DNA from 4 places in the Streptomyces sp. NBC_00859 genome. Region 4 is predicted to be linked to each of the others. Evidence: riboswitches for the same ligand, from Rfam matches in the RefSeq annotation. Region 4 holds a riboswitch; each other region holds the start of a gene.
What was found. Region 4 has a riboswitch for thiamine pyrophosphate ahead of thiO (glycine oxidase ThiO). Riboswitches for the same ligand answer to the same signal wherever they lie in the genome.

Region 1: it holds a riboswitch for thiamine pyrophosphate, as region 4 does, so the genes downstream of both, OG584_RS33770 (purine-cytosine permease family protein) here and thiO (glycine oxidase ThiO) in region 4, are expected to answer to the same signal.
Region 2: it holds a riboswitch for thiamine pyrophosphate, as region 4 does, so the genes downstream of both, thiC (phosphomethylpyrimidine synthase ThiC) here and thiO (glycine oxidase ThiO) in region 4, are expected to answer to the same signal.
Region 3: it holds a riboswitch for thiamine pyrophosphate, as region 4 does, so the genes downstream of both, OG584_RS08575 (thiamine ABC transporter substrate binding subunit) here and thiO (glycine oxidase ThiO) in region 4, are expected to answer to the same signal.

What each region holds. Positions count from the first base shown of each region.
Region 1 is NZ_CP108826.1:7,665,616-7,667,811, forward strand. It holds gene OG584_RS33765 (hypothetical protein) at 263-433, shown strand; TPP riboswitch at 1,276-1,370, shown strand; gene OG584_RS33770 (purine-cytosine permease family protein) at 1,428-2,196, shown strand, end outside.
Region 2 is NZ_CP108826.1:4,052,726-4,054,921, forward strand. It holds gene OG584_RS17375 (YibE/F family protein) at 1-836, opposite strand, end outside; TPP riboswitch at 907-1,033, shown strand; gene thiC (phosphomethylpyrimidine synthase ThiC) at 1,026-2,196, shown strand, end outside.
Region 3 is NZ_CP108826.1:2,097,834-2,100,029, forward strand. It holds gene OG584_RS08570 (ABC transporter permease) at 1-172, opposite strand, end outside; gene OG584_RS08575 (thiamine ABC transporter substrate binding subunit) at 247-1,371, opposite strand; TPP riboswitch at 1,444-1,548, opposite strand; gene rlmN (23S rRNA (adenine(2503)-C(2))-methyltransferase RlmN) at 1,578-2,196, opposite strand, start outside.
Region 4 is NZ_CP108826.1:6,036,674-6,038,869, forward strand. It holds gene thiO (glycine oxidase ThiO) at 1-1,037, opposite strand, end outside; TPP riboswitch at 1,035-1,147, opposite strand; gene OG584_RS26455 (NAD(P)/FAD-dependent oxidoreductase) at 1,279-2,196, shown strand, end outside.

The DNA of each region.
Region 1 (2,196 bases), 1.6 Mb from region 4:
GCCACGCCGGAGTGCTCCTTGGCCGCTCGCCGTACAGACAGGTCCAATGGCCTGCCACCCCCAGTCCCGGATCCGTCCCCGGCCGGACGGTCCTTGAAGTGATGAGCCCCCTGACCCCGCGGCTGGGCCGGCTGGGTGAATCGGCCGGGCACACCGTCCGACTGCGGCCCTCAGGGGTCTGGGCCCGTGCCCAGGGGGTACGGGGTCCTTTTGACGGGCCGTGTACTGCCGGTCCTCATCGCTGGTCAGAGGGAGGAACGCTATGGGTGTCTTCGGGTGGATGCGCGGCAGGACCGAGGAGAAGATGGAGGAGTCACGTGTGAAGGCGTACAACAAGGCGGTTGACCGCGGGGCCACTGAGGCAGAAGCGAATGCTGCCGGCGAGCGGGCGGCGAAGCGCCGCCGCCGTGTGCGGCGGGCCAACATGTCGTGAATATCCCTTCGGTTGCCCCCGGAGCCAGTGCGCGCGGGTGGCGAGCCGCGCCCCCGGTAGCGGTACCGGCCTGTGCGGCTGCGCTCGCCCGAGTTCGCAGCGGACGGCTATCCGTGACCGCTGCGAACTCGGGCGAGCGCAGCGGCGGTTGCTCCCACCGACCGTAGGATCGGGCCCGGCGTGGTTCGCGATGAGATGTGGGGCGCGTGCTCGGGGGCGTGGAGGGCGCGTCGCTGCTCAGCCGGAGACCGGTTGCGACGTGGCTTCGGTATGGGGTGTTTCTGCCGTGCCCATGGCGTCGAGACGCCGGGCACAGCAGAGGTGGACGGTGTCGCCGGTGGGCCAGCAGGTGCGAGGCAGGATGGCTTACGGTCGCGTTTGCGGAGATCGCCGGGCCTCTCTATCGACCGGGCGCACGAAGGGGCCGAGGAGTGGCTGTCCCTCAGCCGCTGACGTCGCGGAGACAGGCGAACGTCAGGTTCATCGTCGGAGCAGAGTCCACTGCTGCCACCACGGACGGCCTCGCCCGGCGGAACCGGTGCGGCCCGCGGCACGGGCCGGAACGCGGATCATCCCGGCGACGGGCCGCACGATCCCACCTGAGGTGCACACCTGTCGCTGAGCTCTGGCCCTGGCGGCGCTACTGGGCGCGGAGCCGATCGCATGTCCGGGCTGCCGCAACGGGGCGACCGCGTTCCCGCGCGAGACGGCACAGGTGCTCAAGGTCACGCTGAAGCGGTGACGTCCCTGCGGCAGGGCTGGGGGCGCAACCCGACCGGCAGCGGTCCGTAGTCACCACCCTCACCACGGACAGCGTGACGCCGCACGTTAGCCTTGCGGTCGTACCGGACACGGGGTGCCCCATCCAGGGGCTGAGATCACACCCGCCGAACCTGAACCAGTTAGCACTGGCGGAGGGATGTCGCTCATGTCATTGCCACCTGCTCCGAGCAGCACGTCGGCCACAGGTCCTCGATCCGTCTTCGGCGGCCGTATGCCCGCCGAGCCCGGCGATTTGCGTATCGAGGCACGCGGGATCGCGCCGGTGCCCGCGCAACATCGCTATGGCGGCCCCGGCCGGCTGTTCACCGTGTGGTTCGCACCGAATCTGACCATGACCGGGGTGTTCACCGGCACTGTCGGCATCGTGCTCGGTCTGGACTTGCCCACCGCGTTGGCGGCGGTGGTGCTGGGCACCGTCGTCGGCGCCGTCCCCACCGCGTACCTGGGAACCTGGGGCAGTCGCACCGGCGCGGGTCAGCTGCCGCTGGCCCGGCTCGCGTTCGGTCGGTCCGTCACGGTGCCTGGCCTGCTGCAGTGGCTCTCGTCGGTGGCCTGGGACGCACTCATCGGGCTGTTCGGCGGGGACGCGCTGGCCAGGCTCTGCGGCTGGCCGTTCTGGCTCGGTGTGCTGGTCATGATGCTGGGGCAGGGGTCTCTCGGCGTGCTGGGCTACGAAGCGATACACCGGCTGCAGAAGCTGATGACCTTCGTGCTCGCCGCCGCGTTCGTCGCCCTGGCCATCAGACTCCCGGACAGTGTCCACCCCGCGGCCCCCGGCGGCGCCCACGGCGCCGACCGCGCCGGCGCGTTCATGCTGACCAGCACGATCGCTCTCAGCCTCGCGCTGTCGTGGGCGCCGTACGCCAGCGACTTCAGCCGCTACCTGCCGCAGGACACCTCCCGGCCACGCATGTTCTGGTACACGCTCCTCGGCGTCACCATCTCCTTCGTGGCGGTTCAGTCGCTCGGGCTGTGGGGAG
Region 2 (2,196 bases), 2.0 Mb from region 4:
CCCGTCAGGCTCGCCCAGCCGATGAAGAGCGAACCGAGCAGGCCGATCAGTATGAGTGAGACCAGCGTGCCGATGACGGCGACCGAGGTCCGCGCTGTCAGTCCGTGGCAGGTGTACAGGGCGATCAGCATGATGGCGCTCGCCCCGATCACCGCCACGACCAGCGGATTCGACCCGCGCAGGATCGCGGGCAGAATGAACAGCGTCAGCACGGCGAAGCTGACGGCCAGTGCGACCAGCGCCATCAGCCCGCGCAGTCTCCCCACCGCGACCACCACCAGCGCGAAGGCCCCGCCGAGCAGTGCCATCGGGAACTTCCGGTCCACGTCGGACACGGAGTACTGAAGTTCGCGGGGCGCGTCGGGGGCGTACGCCACGATGACGCCCTGGCCCCCGTGCAACTGCCGCGGAGAGTCCGGCTGGACGATTTCGGTGAATGTGCGGCCCTTGTCCTTGCCGCTCGACACCTCGATCTCCGCCTTCTTGCACTGGGCGTCCTTCCGGGCCGTTCCGGAACCGGCCTGCTGTTCCGCCGCGCCCGGATCCGTCCCCGCACCGGCCGTCGACGACTGACCGGCGTGCACGTCCGCGCAGTCGACCGGCACGGTCCGTACCACCTTGCCCTGCTGCGTCTGCCGGTCGAAGCCGACACCGCTGCGGGCATGGGGCGGCGCCCCACCCGGCCAGAGGACCGCGAGTCCGACAACAACCGCCGCCGCGAAGGGGATCAGCACCCCTGCGATGACCTTGCGCAGATGCTTGGAAACGGGTGCCGCCGGACCGTGGCCGTGCGTATGGCTGTGCCCGCCAGGAGCCCGTTCAGGGAGTGGTGTCACCGCCAGATCATCGCAAGAAGGCAGAGGCCCTCTGTTCAGTGAGCGGTGCGGGGCGTTAGCGTGGGGGCACCTTTGCACACGCGGGAGCTCGGAGCACCGGGCTGAGAGGGCGCTGACCAGCAGACTGCTGAGAGCTGCGCCGACCGCCGAACCTGTTACCGGGTAATGCCGGCGTAGGGAGTAGGTCTCATGACCACAGCGGATGCACGCACGCCTGCCATCGGCCAGGACGAGCGCAAGCCGGGCTGGCACAAGGGGTATGTCGCGGGCCCGGAGGGCTCGCGCGCGGACCTCAGGGTGCCCGTCAGGCAGGTGCACCTCACCAATGGCCGGGACGTGACGCTGTACGACACGTCAGGCCCGTACACCGATCCCACCGTGGACACCGATATCAGGCGCGGGCTCGCCCCGCTCCGGGAGAACTGGATCGTCGGCCGCGGCGACACCGAGGAGTACGCGGGCCGCCCGGCCCGTCCCGAGGACGACGGGATCAAGCACACATCGCCGCGCGGGGGTCTCCGGAACCTCGACGCGGTCTTCCCCGGGCGCCCCCGCCAGCCCAGAAGGGGGCGCGAAGGGCGCGCGGTCAGCCAGCTCGCGTACGCCGTGCGCGGGGAGGTCACACCTGAGATGGAGTACGTCGCGATCCGGGAGAACGTCTCCCCCGAGGTCGTACGGGAGGAGATCGCCGCGGGGCGGGCCGTGCTGCCGGCCAACGTCAACCACCCCGAGATCGAACCGATGATCATCGGGAAGCGGTTCCTGGTGAAGGTCAACGCCAACATCGGCAACAGCGCGGTCACTTCCTCCATCGAGGAGGAGGTGGACAAGATGACCTGGGCCACCAAATGGGGCGCGGACACGGTCATGGACCTGTCCACCGGGCGCAATATCCACACCACCCGCGAGTGGGTGCTGCGCAACTCACCCGTCCCGATCGGTACGGTGCCGCTCTACCAGGCGCTGGAGAAGGTGGACGGCCAGGCCGAGGAGCTGACCTGGGAGATCTACAAGGACACCGTCATCGAGCAGGCCGAACAGGGCGTCGACTACATGACGGTGCACGCCGGAGTGCTGCTCCGGTACGTGCCGCTCACCGCACGCCGCAAGACCGGGATCGTCTCGCGCGGCGGATCGATCATGGCCGCCTGGTGCCTGGCGCACCACAGGGAGTCGTTCCTGTACGAGCACTTCGAGGAGCTGTCCGACATCCTGGCCTCGTACGACGTCACCTACTCGCTGGGCGACGGGCTGCGCCCCGGGTCGATCGCGGACGCCAACGACGAGGCGCAGTTCGCCGAGCTGCGCACGCTCGGGGAACTCAACACGATCGCGAAGCGGCATGGTGTGCAGACGATGA
Region 3 (2,196 bases), 3.9 Mb from region 4:
AAGCGCACGCCTGCCAGGTGGTGAACCACAGGACGTGCAGGATGTCGGGCTGGGTCAGTACGTCACCGATCCGCCCGAACTGCCACGCGCCGCCCACCTTGAGACCGCGGCCGACGATGGCCGCCACCGGGTAGGCGAAGAAGACCGCGAAGAACACCACGGGCAGGGCCATGAGCGCGAGCCGGACCGCGGTCCGGCGCCGCCCGGCCCCGGCCGCGGAGGGCTGCCCCGCCCGCGCCGGGCCGTCTACCTCAGGACGATCGAGGACCACGACTTGACCCACTGATCACGGTTCTTGGCGATCGTGCCGGGCGCGACGGTCTCGGGCCGCGTGACCTTCGCGCCGTACTTCGTGAACAGCGCGGGCTCCTTCGCACCCTTCACCACCGGGTCCACGAACATGTTGAGCGGCATGTCCTCCTGGAACTTCTTACTGATCAGGAAGTCGATCAGGGCCTTGCCGCCCGCCTGGTTCTTCGCGCCGTCCAGCAGCCCGGCGAACTCGATCTGCCGGAAGCAGGTCGAGGTGGCGACGCCGGTCGGAGCGGTCTTCGGCTGTGGCTCGGCGTCCAGCACCTCGGCGGGCGGGCTCGACGCGTACGACACGACGAGCGGACGGTCGCCCTTGGCCTTCTTGCCGCCGGCCGAGCCGGAGAAGTCGTTGTTGTACGCCTGCTCCCAGCCGTCGTCGACCTTGACGCCATTGGCCTTGAGCTTCTTCCAGTACCCCTGCCAGCCGTCGCCGCCGTACCTGGCGACCGTGCCGAGCATGAAGCCGAGCCCGGGTGAGGACGTGGCGACGTTCTCGGTGACCAGGAGGTTCTTGTACTGCGGCTTGATCAGGTCGTCGAAGCTGCGGGGCGGGGCGATCTTGTGGTCGGCGAAGTACTTCTTGTCGTAGTTGACGCAGAGGTCACCGCTGTCGACGGGCGTCACCCGGTGCTTCCCGGCGTCGAGCTGCACGGCGGGTGCGACCTGGTCCAGGCCCTTCGCCCGGTACGGCGTGAAGAGGCCGTTGTCGAGCGCCCGCGACAGCAGGGTGTTGTCGACGCCGAAGAAGACGTCGCCGCGCGGGGAGCCCTTGGTGAGGATCTCCTGGTTGAGCGCGGCACCGGCGTCCCCGCTCTTGAGGACGTGGACCTTGTAGCCGGTCTCCTTCGTGAACGCCTTCAGCACGGAGGGCGAAGCGACGAAGGAGTCGTGGCTGACCAGTGTCACGGTCTTCGACTGCCCGGCGGACGAACCGGAGCCACCGGAACTTCCGCAGCCGGCGAGCGCCGAGACGCCCAGCGCCGCGGCCAGCGCGGTGGCCGTCAGTTTCCCGGTCGTGAGCGTTCTGCCTGCCGTACCCGCTCGCTTGGTGTTGCTCACTGGATTCCTCCTGGGATGGGACATCCAGGAAGAGACGCGGCCCTGCCCACGGGAGCGGGCAGGGCTGAACAGCTTGAGTAGTGACCGAACTTCCTACCCGGAATGACCCGGGCAAGGTCCAGAGGGTCTGCGGCGTGGCCGCACTCTCAGCGCTGTGGCGCTCCCCTGTCGGAATATGAAAATGTGCGGCCCACGTTACACGGGCCCTACCGCTCGGCGGCCGCCAGCTGCCCGCACGCTCCGTCGATCTCCTGGCCACGGGTGTCCCGTACGGTCACGGGGACGCCGTGGGCGGCGATGGCGGCGACGAACGCCTTCTCGTCCTCCGGCCTGGAGGCGGTCCACTTGGACCCCGGAGTCGGGTTGAGCGGGATCAGATTGACATGAACAGGCTTGCCCTTGAGCAGCCGGCCGAGCCGGTCGCCCCGCCAGGCCTGGTCGTTGATGTCACGGATGAGCGCGTACTCGATGGAGATGCGGCGGCCGGACTTCTCCGCGTACTCCCACGCGGCGTCCAGCACCTCCCGGACCTTCCACCGCGTGTTCACCGGGACGAGCGTGTCGCGCAGCTCGTCGTCGGGCGCGTGCAGCGAGACCGCGAGGCGGCACTTGAAGCCCTCGTCCGCGAAACGGAGCATCGCGGGCACCAGACCCACCGTGGACACGGTGATCCCGCGCTGGGAGAGGCCGAGGCCGTCGGGCTCGGGGTCCGTGAGCCGGCGGATCGACCCGACCACCCGCTTGTAGTTGGCGAGGGGCTCGCCCATGCCCATGAAGACGATGTTGGAGAGCCGCGCGGGCCCTCCCGGCACCTCGCCGTCGCGC
Region 4 (2,196 bases):
CGGTAGTGGCCGGTGGCCAGCAGCAGGCCGGGCAGCGCGGTCGGGCCGAGCAGCGGCGCGTTGTCGGGTGACGCCGGGCGCAGCCCCGCGCACGTCTCGGTGAGCGGGAGTTCGGTGATGCCGGGCACCAGGTCGTGGGCGTCGCGGAGCAGCTCGTAGACCCCGCCCGCGGTGACCGTGGTGTCCCAGCCCAGCTCCTCGCTGGTCGCGCCGACCACGAGTTCGCCGTTCTCACGGGGGACCAGATAGACGTGACTGCCCCGGACGACCGCGCGGACGGTCCGGCTGAGGAACGGCGCGTAGACCCGCGGCACCGTCAGCCTGAGCACCTGGCCCTTGACCGGACGCACGGGCGGAAGCACCGCGTCCGGCAGCCCCGCGAGCTGTCCGCTGCGGCTGCCGGCCGCCAGCACCACCTGGCCCGAGGTGAGCGCGGTGCCGTCGGCGAGCACGACACCGGTGGCCCGGCCGCCCTCCGTCGTCAGGCGCTCCGCCCAGCCGCGGTGGAAGGTCACCCCGGCCCGCTCGCACGCGATGAGCAGCGCCTTCGCCAGCCGCCGCGGATCGACCTGGTGGTCACCGTCCACCCGCAGCCCGCCGCGCACACCCGGCGCGAGCATCGGTTCGAGCCGCCGGCACTCGCGCCCCGTGAGCCACTCCGACTCCAGACCCGAGCGGAGCTGGAGCGCGTGCAGCTCCCGCAGATGCGCCCGGTCGTCCAGGTCGAGGGCCACGGAGAGCGTGCCGCAGGCGCGGTAGCCGAGATCCTGCCCCGACGCCTCCTCCAGCTCCGCGGCGAACGCCGGATAGCGCCGGGCGGACTCCAGATTCAGACCGAGCAGCACCTGCTCGCCGTAGTGCAGTTCCGTGACGGCGGCCAGCATGCCCGCCGCGACCTGCGCGGCACCGCCGCCCGGCTGCGGGTCGACGACAGCGGTGCGCAGTCCGCGCTGCGCCGACCGCCAGGCGGTGACCAGACCGATGATCCCGCCCCCGACGACAGCTACGTCCGAGGTGTTGGCGTGATGTGTGTGCATGGGCGTCCAGCCCCTCCCTTCGCCGGCATGACCCGGATCAGGTTCGTACGGTCGGAGGCCGTCCAGCCTCCCTCTCAGCCCGGTGCGCCCGGACTCCCGCGAGTAGTTCCGCGTGCCAGCCTAACCCCGGTCCGCACCGCCCCGTAAGGCGTCCCATGACCGCCCCTGTCCTGACGCCGAGTCAGCTGCTTAAGGTGATCAGGTGAGCGAGCCGAGGAACGTCGTCATCGCCGGTGCGGGCATGGCCGGAGTCCAGACCGCTGTCGCCCTGCGGGACCAGGGCTTCACCGGATCCGTCACGCTGATCGGTGAGGAGGCCCACCCGCCGTACGACAGACCGCCGCTCTCCAAGGCGGTGCTGCTCGGCAAGGCCGAACACTCCGCCTTCGACGTCGACTTCGGCGCGCTCGGGGTCGAACTGCGGCTGGGGTGCGAGGTGACCGGCGTACGCCCGGCAGACCGGGAACTGGACACCGCGAGCGGCCCCCTCCCGTACGAGGCGCTGGTCGTCGCCACCGGTGCCCACCCGGTCACGCTGCCCGGCAGCGAGGGCGTCCCCGGCGTCCATCTGCTGCGCACGCTCGACGACGCGGGGCGGCTGCGGGCCGTCCTCGCGGACCGGCTGGACGTCGTGGTGGTCGGTGCCGGGTGGATCGGCGCCGAGTTCGCGACGGCCGCGCGGGAGGCGGGGTGCGCGGTGACCGTGGTGGAGGCGGCCGGCCGGCCTCTTGCCGGGGTGCTGCCCGCCGAGGTCTCGGCTCCGATGGCCGGCTGGTACGCCGACAGCGGAGCCGAACTCATCACCGGCGAGCGGGTGGCCCGTGCCGAACCCGGCACCGTGGTCCTGGAATCCGGGCGGAGGCTGCCGGCCGGGGCCGTGCTCGTCGGAATCGGGGCCAGACCGGCGACCGGCTGGCTCGCCGGCTCCGGGATCGCACGGGGCGCCGACGGCTCGGTCACGGCGGACGAACGGCTGCGCACCTCGGCCGCCGGTGTGTACGCGGTCGGCGACTGCGCGTCCTTCCCGTCCCGCCGGTACGGCGAGCGGCTGCTGGTCCACCACTGGGACAACGCCCTCCAGGGGCCGCGCACGGTCGCGGCGGACGTGATCGGCGGGGAGCCGCGGATCTACGACCCGGTGCCGTACTTCTGGTCCGAG